One region of the Paracoccus simplex genome, then DNA from elsewhere that is predicted to be linked to it. Evidence: riboswitches for the same ligand, from Rfam matches in the RefSeq annotation. Region 1 holds a riboswitch; the other holds the start of a gene.
The links. Region 1 has a riboswitch for thiamine pyrophosphate ahead of thiC (phosphomethylpyrimidine synthase ThiC). Riboswitches for the same ligand answer to the same signal wherever they lie in the genome.
Positions count from the first base shown of each region.

Region 2: linked by a shared signal. The riboswitch ahead of thiD (bifunctional hydroxymethylpyrimidine kinase/phosphomethylpyrimidine kinase) and the one ahead of thiC (phosphomethylpyrimidine synthase ThiC) in region 1 are both predicted to bind thiamine pyrophosphate.

Region 1 covers NZ_JBHRXE010000037.1:164,544-169,838, reverse strand. Annotated here, with positions in the region: gene sseA (3-mercaptopyruvate sulfurtransferase) at 1-797, opposite strand, end outside; gene smpB (SsrA-binding protein SmpB) at 1,004-1,474, opposite strand; gene thiC (phosphomethylpyrimidine synthase ThiC) at 1,550-3,349, opposite strand; TPP riboswitch at 3,432-3,551, opposite strand; gene ACFOMP_RS13590 (ABC-type transport auxiliary lipoprotein family protein) at 3,654-4,280, opposite strand; gene ACFOMP_RS13585 (MlaD family protein) at 4,290-5,295, opposite strand, start outside.
Region 2 covers NZ_JBHRXE010000063.1:43,533-48,827, forward strand. Annotated here, with positions in the region: gene ACFOMP_RS18905 (thiamine phosphate synthase) at 1-22, opposite strand, end outside; gene ACFOMP_RS18910 (thiazole synthase) at 19-783, opposite strand; gene thiS (sulfur carrier protein ThiS) at 785-982, opposite strand; gene ACFOMP_RS18920 (FAD-dependent oxidoreductase) at 966-1,943, opposite strand; gene thiD (bifunctional hydroxymethylpyrimidine kinase/phosphomethylpyrimidine kinase) at 1,940-2,767, opposite strand; TPP riboswitch at 2,840-2,944, opposite strand; gene ACFOMP_RS18930 (nucleotide sugar dehydrogenase) at 3,020-4,186, opposite strand; gene ACFOMP_RS18935 (HAD family hydrolase) at 4,346-4,948, shown strand; gene ACFOMP_RS18940 (glycosyltransferase family 2 protein) at 5,070-5,295, shown strand, end outside.

The DNA.
Region 1 (5,295 bases):
TAAAGCGAATGGTCCCGGTGCCCGATCCGTTCGAGCGCCAGGAACAGCGAGGCGGCCGTCACCCCCGAACCGCAGGTGGCGATCACCGGTTTCGACAGGTCGATGCCGGCAGCCTCGAACTCGGTGCGCAGCGCGGCGGGGGATTTCAGAGTGCCGTCCTGGTCGTAGAGCTTGCCGAAGGGCAGGCTTTTCGAGCCGGGGATATGGCCCGAGCGCAGGCCGGGGCGCGGCTCGGCCGCCTCGCCGCGGAAGCGTTCGGCGCTGCGGGCGTCGACGATCTCGTGATCGGCAAGCTTGCTGGCCGCGGCGACCTGGGTCACATCGCGCACCAGCGCGGCCTGGCGCTGCACGGTGATGTGGCGGTCGCGCAGCATCGGCGGCATGTCCTCGGTCTCGCGGCCCTCGGCCAGCCATTTGCCGAACCCGCCGTCCAGCACCGCCACGTCCTGCTTGCCCATCAGCTTGAAGGTCCACCAGACCCGCGCCGCCGAACGTAGCGGCGAATTGTCATAGATCACCACCTGGTGACCGTCGCCGATGCCCATGGCGCGCATGCGGCTGATGAACATCTCGGGTTGCGGCGCCATGTGGGGCAACTCGCTGCGCTTGTCGGCGATCTCGTCGATGTCGAAGAAGCGGGCGCCGGGAATATGCGCGGCCGCGTATTCGGCCCGCGCCTCGCGGCCCGGTTCCAGGAACCAGCTGGCGTCGATGATGCGCAGGTCGGGATCGTTCAGATGGGCCGCGAGCCAGCCGGTCGAGACCAGCACTTTCGGATCGTCGGAATCGGTGGACATCGGCCTTCCCCCCCGCGGCGCAGAAACGACACCGATGTAACCGCAGGCGCGCGGGGCTGCAATGCTTAACGGCCGCTGCGGGATCTCCGGCCGACCGCCGGCTTCTTCGTTTCCCGAAAACGCATGCGACCGGGCCCGCCCGCCCGCGGCCCCGCCCGTCTTTCACCGTTTTCCAAATACCCGAATCCGGCCCGGGCCGCGCCGTGTCAGCCCTGCTTCAGCAGGCGCTGTTTCTGGCGGTTCCAGTCGCGCTTGGCGGCGGTTTCGCGCTTGTCGGCGACCTTCTTGCCCTTGGCGACGCCGATCTTCAGCTTCACCATGCCGCGGTCGTTGAAATACATCACCAGCGGCACCAGCGTCATGCCCTCGCGCCCCACCGCCTGCCAGAGCCGGGCCAGTTCCTTGCGCGAGACCAGCAGCTTGCGGTGCCGGCGTTCCTCGTGACCGAAGACGCCGGCCTGCTTGTAGGCGGCGATGTGGGAATTGATCAGCCACAATTCGCCATTCTCGACCGAGGCATAGCTTTCGGCGATGTTCGACTGGCCGGTGCGCAGGCTTTTCACCTCGGAGCCGGTCAGCACGATGCCGACCTCGAGATCGCTTTCGATGAAGTAATCGAAGCGCGCCCGGCGGTTCTCGGCGATGATCTTGTAGTTCGGGTCGGATTTCGTGGCCATGATCGGGCAGAGATAGGGCGGGGCGCCGCGCCTGTAAAGGCTCGGCATCGCCCCGCCCTCTGGGGGCCGCGCCCGTTACGCCTCCTGCGGGGCGGGGATGTAGAGATCGCCGCCCTCGCGGTATTTGCGCGCCATGGCGGCCATGCCCTCTTTCTGCGCCTCGGCGCGGATGTCGTGGGAAATCCGCATCGAGCAGAATTTCGGCCCGCACATCGAACAGAAATGCGCCAGCTTGTGCGCCTCCTTCGGCAGGGTCTGGTCGTGGAAGGCGCGCGCGGTATCGGGGTCCAAAGACAGGTTGAACTGGTCCTCCCAGCGGAACTCGAAGCGGGCCCGCGACAGGGCGTCGTCCCGGGTTCTGGCCGCCGGATGGCCCTTGGCCAGATCGGCGGCATGGGCGGCGATCTTGTAGGTGATGACGCCGGTCTTGACGTCGTCGCGATCCGGCAGGCCCAGATGCTCCTTGGGGGTGACGTAGCACAGCATCGCCGTGCCGAACCAGCCGATCATCGCCGCGCCGATGCCGCTGGTGATATGGTCATAGCCCGGCGCGATGTCGGTGGTCAGCGGCCCGAGCGTGTAGAAGGGCGCCTCGCCGCAGATGGCCAGCTGCTTGTCCATGTTCTCCTTGATCTTGTGCATGGGCACATGGCCGGGCCCCTCGATCATCACCTGGCAATCGCGGGCCCAGGCGATGCGCGTCAGTTCGCCCAGCGTCTCCAGTTCGGCGAATTGCGCGGCGTCGTTGGCATCGGCGATCGAGCCCGGCCGCAGCCCGTCGCCCAGGCTGAAGGACACGTCATAGGCGCGGCAGATGTCGCAGATCTCCTCGAAATGCTCATAGAGGAAACTTTCGCGGTGATGGTGCAGGCACCATTTCGCCATGATCGAGCCGCCGCGCGAGACGATGCCGGTGACCCGGTCCACGGTCAGCGGGATATGGGGCAGCCTCAGCCCGGCATGGATGGTGAAATAATCCACGCCCTGTTCGGCCTGTTCGATCAGCGTGTCGCGGAAGACTTCCCAGCTCAGCTCCTCGGCCATGCCGCCGACCTTCTCCAGCGCCTGATAGAGCGGCACCGTGCCGATGGGCACCGGGCTGTTGCGGATGATCCATTCGCGGATGTTGTGGATGTTGCGCCCGGTCGACAGATCCATCACCGTGTCGGCGCCCCAGCGGATCGCCCAGACCATCTTTTCCACCTCCTCGGCCATCGAGGAGGTGACGGCGGAATTGCCGATATTGGCGTTGATCTTGACCAGGAAGTTGCGGCCGATCGCCATCGGCTCCAGTTCGGGGTGGTTGATGTTGGCCGGGATGATCGCCCGGCCGCACGCCACCTCGTCGCGGACGAATTCGGGGGTCACGAAATCCGGCACGGCGGCGCCGAAGCTCTCGCCGTCGCGCGCCAGCTTCTCACGGATCGCCTTGCGGCCCAGATTCTCGCGGATCGCCACGAATTCCATCTCGGGGGTGACGATGCCGGCGCGGGCATAGGCAAGCTGGGTGACGGCCCGGTCGCCCTGCGCCCGCAGCGGGCGGTGGCGGATGGGAAATTCAGGCGTCAGCCGGTCGCCGGAAACGAAGCCGTTATCCTCGGGTTTCACATGCCGCCCGTCATAGGATTCCACGTCGCCGCGCGCCATGATCCAGCTGTCGCGCGGGCGGGGCAGGCCGCGCTCGATGGCGATCTCGGCGCCGGGATCGGTATAGGGCCCCGAGGAATCATAGACCGTCACCGGCGGCTCGCCGGCGCTGGGATGCAGCGCGATCTGGCGCATCGGCACGCGGATGTCGGAATGGATCTCGCCCGGTCGGAAGACCTTGGTCGAGGCGGGCAGCGGTCCGGTGGTCACGGTCGGGGTAGTGGTCATGTCAGGCTCCTCGCTTTCGCTAGCATGGAGACCCAGCACGGACTGGAAGGGGGAAGAATACCCGCCGGACCGATAGCCGGCCGCAAGGGCATCCGCACCATCCCTACGCCAGTATGAACTGGATCAGGTTCGACGGGTCCCTGCGCTGCCTTGCGGCCCAGCAGTATCTCAGCCCCTTGTCGGGGCCCCCCAGGTGAGAGCCGGAGAATGCCCACTTGTCGCCCGGCTTGTCAATCGCCGGTGAAGGGGCGGCCGGGCTTCGGCTGCCGAAACCGCGCCGGCGCGGCCGGGCCGGCGGAAAACCTCAGCGGCAGCGGGCGGGATTGACGCCCACCGCGCGCAGGCCCCAGTCGGTCATCTGCGCCACCAACTGCTGGCCCGCCGCGTCGAAGGCCGGGATCAGGTCGTCGGTTTTCGTGCTCGGCGCGTCGGCCGTGGCCGCGAAATGGCCGCGCGCGACCACGCTGGCATCCATCTCGCGCACCATCTGCGCGTCCACGGTCAGCCTGATCACCGCGCCCTTGCCCGAAACCTCGGCGTTGAAATCCTGCACCTCGGAGATCAGCGCGTAATCCCCCGCCGTGCCCAGCGGCGCGCGGCCGACATGGGTGAAGGCGTCATAGCTGCCGAAGGCGCGCACCAGCAGGGTCTGCAGGGCCACCGGCACCGTGTCGCCCCAGCGCGCATCGGGCAGGTATTGCGTCTGCAACTGGTTCGGGCGGATCATGATGCGGTCGGTGTCCAACGTGCCGCGCGCCTTGGGGGGCTCGATCACCAGTTCGGCCAGCCGGCCGCGGCCGCAGCTTCGCGGCGCCTCGGAAGGCGGGCGCAGCTCGAACACGTCGCGGTCGGGCTCGCCCTCCAGCGCCTTCAGCGCGGCGCAGCCCGGCAGGGTCAGGGTCAGGGCGAGAAGGGCGGCGGTCAGACGCATGGCGGCTCCTTAACGGCGGAACTCGGGAACCCGCGGCCCCGAGAAGACTTGCGACGGGTTGCGCCTCAGCGCCGAGACCAGCTCGTTCACGTTGCCCACCAGCCCGCGCAGATCGCTGGCCATGCGGGTGAATTGCGGCAGTCCCTCGCGGGTGAAAGCCTGCACCGGGCCGCGGGTGCTGTCCAGCATCCCGCGCAGGCTGGCGAAGGCGGCCTCGGCGCTGCCGGCGGCATCGCGCAGCCGCTCGGTGATCTCGGGCAGGTCGGCGACCACGCGGTCGATGGCCTCGTTCGCCTTGGCCAGGGTGGCGCGCAGGTCGGCCACCACCGGCTCGACATTGCTGTTCATCACCCGGTCGGCGCTGTCGAAGGCGCGCTCGGCCGAGGCGAGCGTGCGGTTTCCCACCGCCAGCGCCGCGTCGAGGCTGTCGAGGCTTTTGTCCGCGCGCGCGCTCAGCCGCGCCAGGTCGGTCTGCAGCGTGGTGGCGGTCTGGTCCAGGCGCTGCGTCAGGCTGCGCAGGTCGCCCGAGACATAGGCGCGCACCTCGTCCAGCGTCGCGGTGCCGGAATCCAGCGCCCGGTCGGCCTTGCCGGCGGTCTCGTCAAACTTGGCCAGCGCGCTGTCGGCATTGCCCAGCGTCGTCTCGGCCGCCGCGGAAAGCCCGTCCAGTCGCTCGCCGAAGGCCGAGATGTCCGCCGCCGCCGAGGCGATGGAATCGGTGGCCGCGGTCACGTCGGCCAGGGCCTTGTCCAGGTTGGCGCTGGAGCGTTCCACATTGTCCAGGATGTTGCGCACCCGGCTCTGGTTGTCGTCGCCCAGAAGCTGGGTCATCTGCTCGGCCACGGTGTTCAGCCGCGAGATCATCTCGGGCCCCTGGTCCGACAGGGTCTGCAGGGCCGAGCGGTTGGCCGGGATCACCGGGATGCCGTCCGGTTGCGCCTCGCGCAGCAGCGGCGCGTCGGGGCTGCCGGCGGTGATCGCGACATTCGAGACGCCGGTGACGCCCTGGATCTCG
Region 2 (5,295 bases), on a different contig from region 1:
GGTAAAAGCGCGGCAATCTCATCCCAGCACCGCCATGCCGAAAAGGGGGGTCGAGGGCGCGGCCATGTCGCGGGCCTCGATCGGGTTGGCGCCATGCGCCAGTTGCCCGGCCTCGATCGCCAGGGCCATGGCCCGGGCCATGGCCACCGGATCGCCGGCCTTGGCGACGGCGGTGTTCAGCAGCACCGCGTCATAGCCCAGCTCCATCGCCTGCGCCGCGTGGCTGGGCAGGCCGATGCCGGCATCCACCACCAGCGGCACATCGGGGAAATGCGCCCTGAGGCTGCGAAGGCCATAGGGGTTGTTCAGCCCCCGGCCCGAGCCGATGGGCGCGCCCCAGGGCATCAGCACCGCGCAGCCCGCATCCAGCAGCCGGCCGCAGACCGACAGGTCCTCGGTGCAATAGGGAAACACCTGGAAGCCGTCTTCGGACAGCAGCCGCGCCGCCTCGACCAGCGCCATCACGTCGGGGCAGAGCGTGTCGTCGTCGCGGATGACTTCCAGCTTGATCCAGGGGGTCCCGAACAGCTCGCGCGCCATCTGCGCGGTCGTCACCGCCTCGCGCACCGAATGGCAGCCGGCGGTATTGGGCAGGACGGGGACGCCCAGCTCCTTGATAAGCCGGTGGAAATCCTGCCCGGCGCCGCCTTCGCGCCGCAGGCTGACCGTGGCGATGCCGGCGCCCGAGGCGCGGAACGCCTGCGCCATGATGGCGGGCGACGGGTATTGCGCCGTGCCCAGCATCAGCGGGCTTGCGACTTCGGTTCCGTAAAAGACCGGCATTTCAGCCCCCCTGCATCGGCGCCACGACTTCCAGCGCGTCGCCATCCTTCAGCGTGGTTGCGGGCCGGGCGGCGGCGGGCAGGAAGGCGCCGTTCAGCGCCGTCGCCACCTTGGCCGCGCCCAGACCGATCTCGGCCAGCGCGTCCTGCACGGTCGGGCCGGTCAGGTCGCGCGCCGCTCCGTTAAGGGTGATCTTCATCCATGAACTCCGGTTTCCGGCCCTCGATAAGGTAGTCGGCGGCCATGCGGGCCACGGCGGGGGCCAGAAGATAGCCGTGGCGGTAAAGGCCGTTTGCGTAAAGCGTGTCGCCGCGCCGGCGCAGGCGGGGCAGGTTGTCGGGAAAGGCCGGTCGCGCATCCGAGCCGAGCTCCAGGATCTCGGCCTCGGCAAAGCCGGGATGCAGGGCATAGGCGGCAGAGAGCATCTCGACCGCCGAGCGGGCGGTGACGCGATACTTGCCGCCCGTCTCCAGCATGGTGGCGCCGATCATGTAGACGCCATCCCCTCGCGGAACAAGATATAGGGGGATGCGCGGATGCAGCAGGCGGATGGTGCGGGTCAGCGTCACCTCGGGGCAGCGGATCACCAGCATCTCGCCGCGCACGCCGCGCAGGTCGGGAAGCTGGTCGCGGGCGGCCAGGCCGCGGGCATCGACCACCATGCCGGCGGGCGTGCCCTCGGTTTCGATGCGGATGCCCTGCGCCTCGAGCCGGTCGCGCAGGGCCAGCAGCGCGGCGCGCGGGTTCAGATGCGCCTCGGTGGCGAAATGCAGCCCGCGCGGGAAGCGGCCGGCCAGTTCCGGCTCGAGCGTCGCGATGTCGTCGCCGCTCACCGGCCGATGCGTCTGGGTCAGGCGGGCGAAGCGGTCGAGTTCCGCCCGATCGCGCGACGGCGCCAGCACCAGCGTGCCGCGGCGGATGACCTCGGCGCCCTGCGCCTGCCACCAATCGGCGGCGTCGAGGCCGAGCCGCAGCACCACCGGTTCGGCGCTTTCGGCCTCGCAATAGGGCGCCAGCATGCCGCCGGCGCGCCAGCTGCAGGCCTGCGAGCCGGGTTTGCCGGCCGGGTCGATGATCCGGGGCAGGGTGCCGCGCGCCGCCAGTTCGGTGGCGATACACAGCCCCATCACCCCGGCGCCCAGAATGGTGATCGCAGTCATGTCCGTCTCCAGAGCGCGTGGAAATGATGCACCGGGCCATGGCCCAGCCCCACCGACAGCTCATCGGCGGCGGCGATGGCGCCTTGCAGCCAGCCATGGGCGCGGGTCACGGCATCGGGCACCGTCATGCCCTGCGCCAGCCCCGCCGCGATGGCCGAGGACAGCGAGCAGCCGGTGCCGTGGGTGTTGTGGGTCTGCTGGCGCGGCGCGGTCAGGACCAGCGGCTGCGGCCCGACCAGCAGGTCGGTGCAGGTATCCTCGGTCGCGTGGCCGCCCTTCATCAGCACATGGGCCGCACCGAGGGCGCGGAGCGCCTCGCCCTGCCGGCGCATCGCTTCGGGCGTCGCGGCGGGATCGCGCCCCAGAAGCTGCGCCGCCTCGGGCAGGTTCGGGGTCAGCACCGTCGCCAGCGGGATCAGCTGCTCGCGCAGCGCCGCGACCGCTGCCTCGGCCAAGAGCGCGTCGCCGGATTTCGCCACCATCACCGGGTCCAGCACCACCGGCACCGGGTTGTCGGCCAGCAGCGCCGCCAGCCGGTCGGCGACGACTGTGATCACATCCGCGCCGCCGACCATGCCGATCTTGACGGCGCGCACCTCGAGATCGCCGAAAACCGCGTCGATCTGCGCCGCGACCATGGCGGGGCTGACCGCCTCGACCGCCGCGACGGTGCGGGTGTTCTGCGCGGTGATCGCTGTGATCACAGAGGCGCCATAGACGCCGAGGGCCGAGAAGCTTTTCAGGTCGGCCTGGATTCCGGCGCCGCCGCCGCTGTCCGAGCCGGCGATGGTCAGCGCGATGGGATAGGGCTGCAATCCCGACATGGCCCGCCTTTCATGCGCCGGGCTGCCGGGCGTCGGGAAAGGGGACGGGTGGCGGCCGATGCACGGGTTCTGCCGCGACACTCTACCCTTCCCTCCGCCGGCATGACCCGGATCAGGTTCGATGGGTCGGTGCCCGGCACCTCTCAGCCCCGTCGCGGGACTCCCCAAGTGTATAAGTCGTGCGCGGGACACTAGGCCTTGGCCGCCGGCTTTGCAAGGGCCGGTTCCGGTCGGCCGGTTCCAGTCGGCGGGTCAGTCGCGGCCGAACAGGTCGCGGGTGTAAACCTTGTCCCGCACGTCGGCCAGCTCGGGCGACTGGCGGTTGGCGATGATCAGGTCGGCCCGGGCCTTGAAGGCGTCCAGGTCGCGCACCACCGGGCTGTTGAAGAAATCCTCGCCGGTCAGCACGGGTTCGTAGACGATGCAGGGGATGCCCCTGGCCTTGATCCGCTTCATGATGCCCTGGATCGAGCTGTCGCGGTAATTGTCGGAACCCGCCTTCATCACCAGCCGATAGACGCCGACCAGCCGGGGCTTGCGGGCGATGATCTGCTCGGCGATGAAATCCTTGCGGGTGCGGTTGCTGTCCACCACCGCCGCGATCAGGCTTTGCGGCACCTGGTCGTAATTGGCCAGCAATTGCTTGGTGTCCTTGGGCAGGCAGTAGCCGCCATAGCCGAAGCTGGGATTGTTGTAATGGTCGCCGATGCGCGGGTCGAGGCCGACGCCCTCGATGATCTCGCGCGGGTCGAGACCGCGCGCCACGGCATAGCTGTCCAGCTCGTTGAAATAGGCGACGCGCATGGCAAGGTAGGTGTTCGAGAACAGCTTGATCGCCTCGGCCTCGGTCGAGCCGGTGAACAGCACCGGCATGTCCTTGCGGATCGCGCCCTCGGCCAGCAGCTCGGCCAGCCGCTGCGCCGCCGGGCCGTGGTCGCCGACCACGATGCGCGAGGGATGCAGGTTGTCGTAAAGCGCCCGCCCCTCGCGCAGGAATTCGGGCGAGAACAGGATGCCCGCATGGCCGGTCTCGTCCCGCATGCGCTGGGTGAAGCCCACCGGCACGGTGGACTTGACGACGATGGTGGCTTGCGGCGCGTGGCGGCGGGCCAGTGCGATCACGCTTTCGACGCTGGAAGTGTCGAAGCGGTTCGAGCGCGAATCGTAATTCGTCGGCGTGGCGATGATGACGAATTCCGCCCCCGCCAGCGCCTCGGCCGCGTCGTCGGTCGCGCGCAGCTTCAGCGGTTTCCCGGCCAGCCAGGCCGAGATGTCGGCATCCTCGATGGGCGAGCGGCCCCCGTTCACCTGGGCCACCCGGGCGGCGTCCACATCCAGCGCCATGACCTGGTGATGCTGCGCCAGCAGCACGGCGACCGACATGCCCACATAGCCCAGCCCGGCAACCGCAATCGTCATCTGTTCCGCCTTCCTGCGTTTCGCACCGGCTTAGCACGGGTTACGGCCCTGCAGAAGCGGGTGCGTGCCCGGCCGGCAGATCGGCGCCTTTGTCATGGATCGTGCGGCCTTTCCCGATTAGATGGCGGCAGCAGAGCCGAAGGCGAGGAAAGGCAAGCGATGAAACACGTGATCTTCGACCTGGGCGGGGTGCTGATCGACTGGGATCCGGCCCTGGCCTTTGCCGATGTCTTCACCGACCGGGCGGCGGCCGAGGCCTGGATGGAGCGCATCGGCTTCCCGGCCTGGAACCGGCTGCAGGATGGCGGGCGCAGTTTTGCCGCGGGGCTGGCCGCCGCCCGCGCCGAACATGGCGACGCGGCGCGGCATCTCGAAGGCTATCTGGCGGGGTTCCCCCTGACCATCGAGAAGACCATCCCGGGCAGCTGGGAGATCGCCGAGGCGTTGCTGGCGCGCAATGTCGCGCTTTACGCCATCACCAACTGGGCGGCCGAAACCTGGCCCCATGCGCTGGAGCTGCATCCGCGCCTGGGCAGCCTTTTCGCCGATATCGTGGTGTCGGGTCAGGTCGGCGCCCTGAAGCCGGCGCCGGCGATCTTTCGGTTGCTGATGGACCGAAACGGGCTGCTGCCGGCGGACTGCATCTTTGTCGATGACAGCCCCGCCAATGTCGAGGGCGCCCGGGCGCTGGGCATGGACGGCATCCATTTCACCGACGCCGAGGCGCTGGGCGCCGAACTGGCCCGGCGCGGGCTGTTCTAGGCGCCGCGGCCGCTGTCAGCGAACTGTAAGCCAGGGGCCTATAAGTCGCCGGGACCGCGCTGTCCCGGCAGCCGCGGCCTGCCTGCGGGCGGAAAAGACGACCAACTGAGGGAAACCCCGCGTGACGCTTGTCATAACCCTGTCCTCGATCCCGTCTCGCTTCGCCGAGCTGGGGCCCACCCTGCGCTCGGTGCTGAACCAGCAGGTGCCGCCCGACCAGGTGCGGCTGTACATTCCCCGGCGCTATCGCCGCTTTCCGGACTGGGACGGCGCCTTGCCCGAGGTGCCGCGCGGCGTCAGCATCCACCGCACCGACGAGGATTTCGGCCCTGCCACCAAGATCCTGC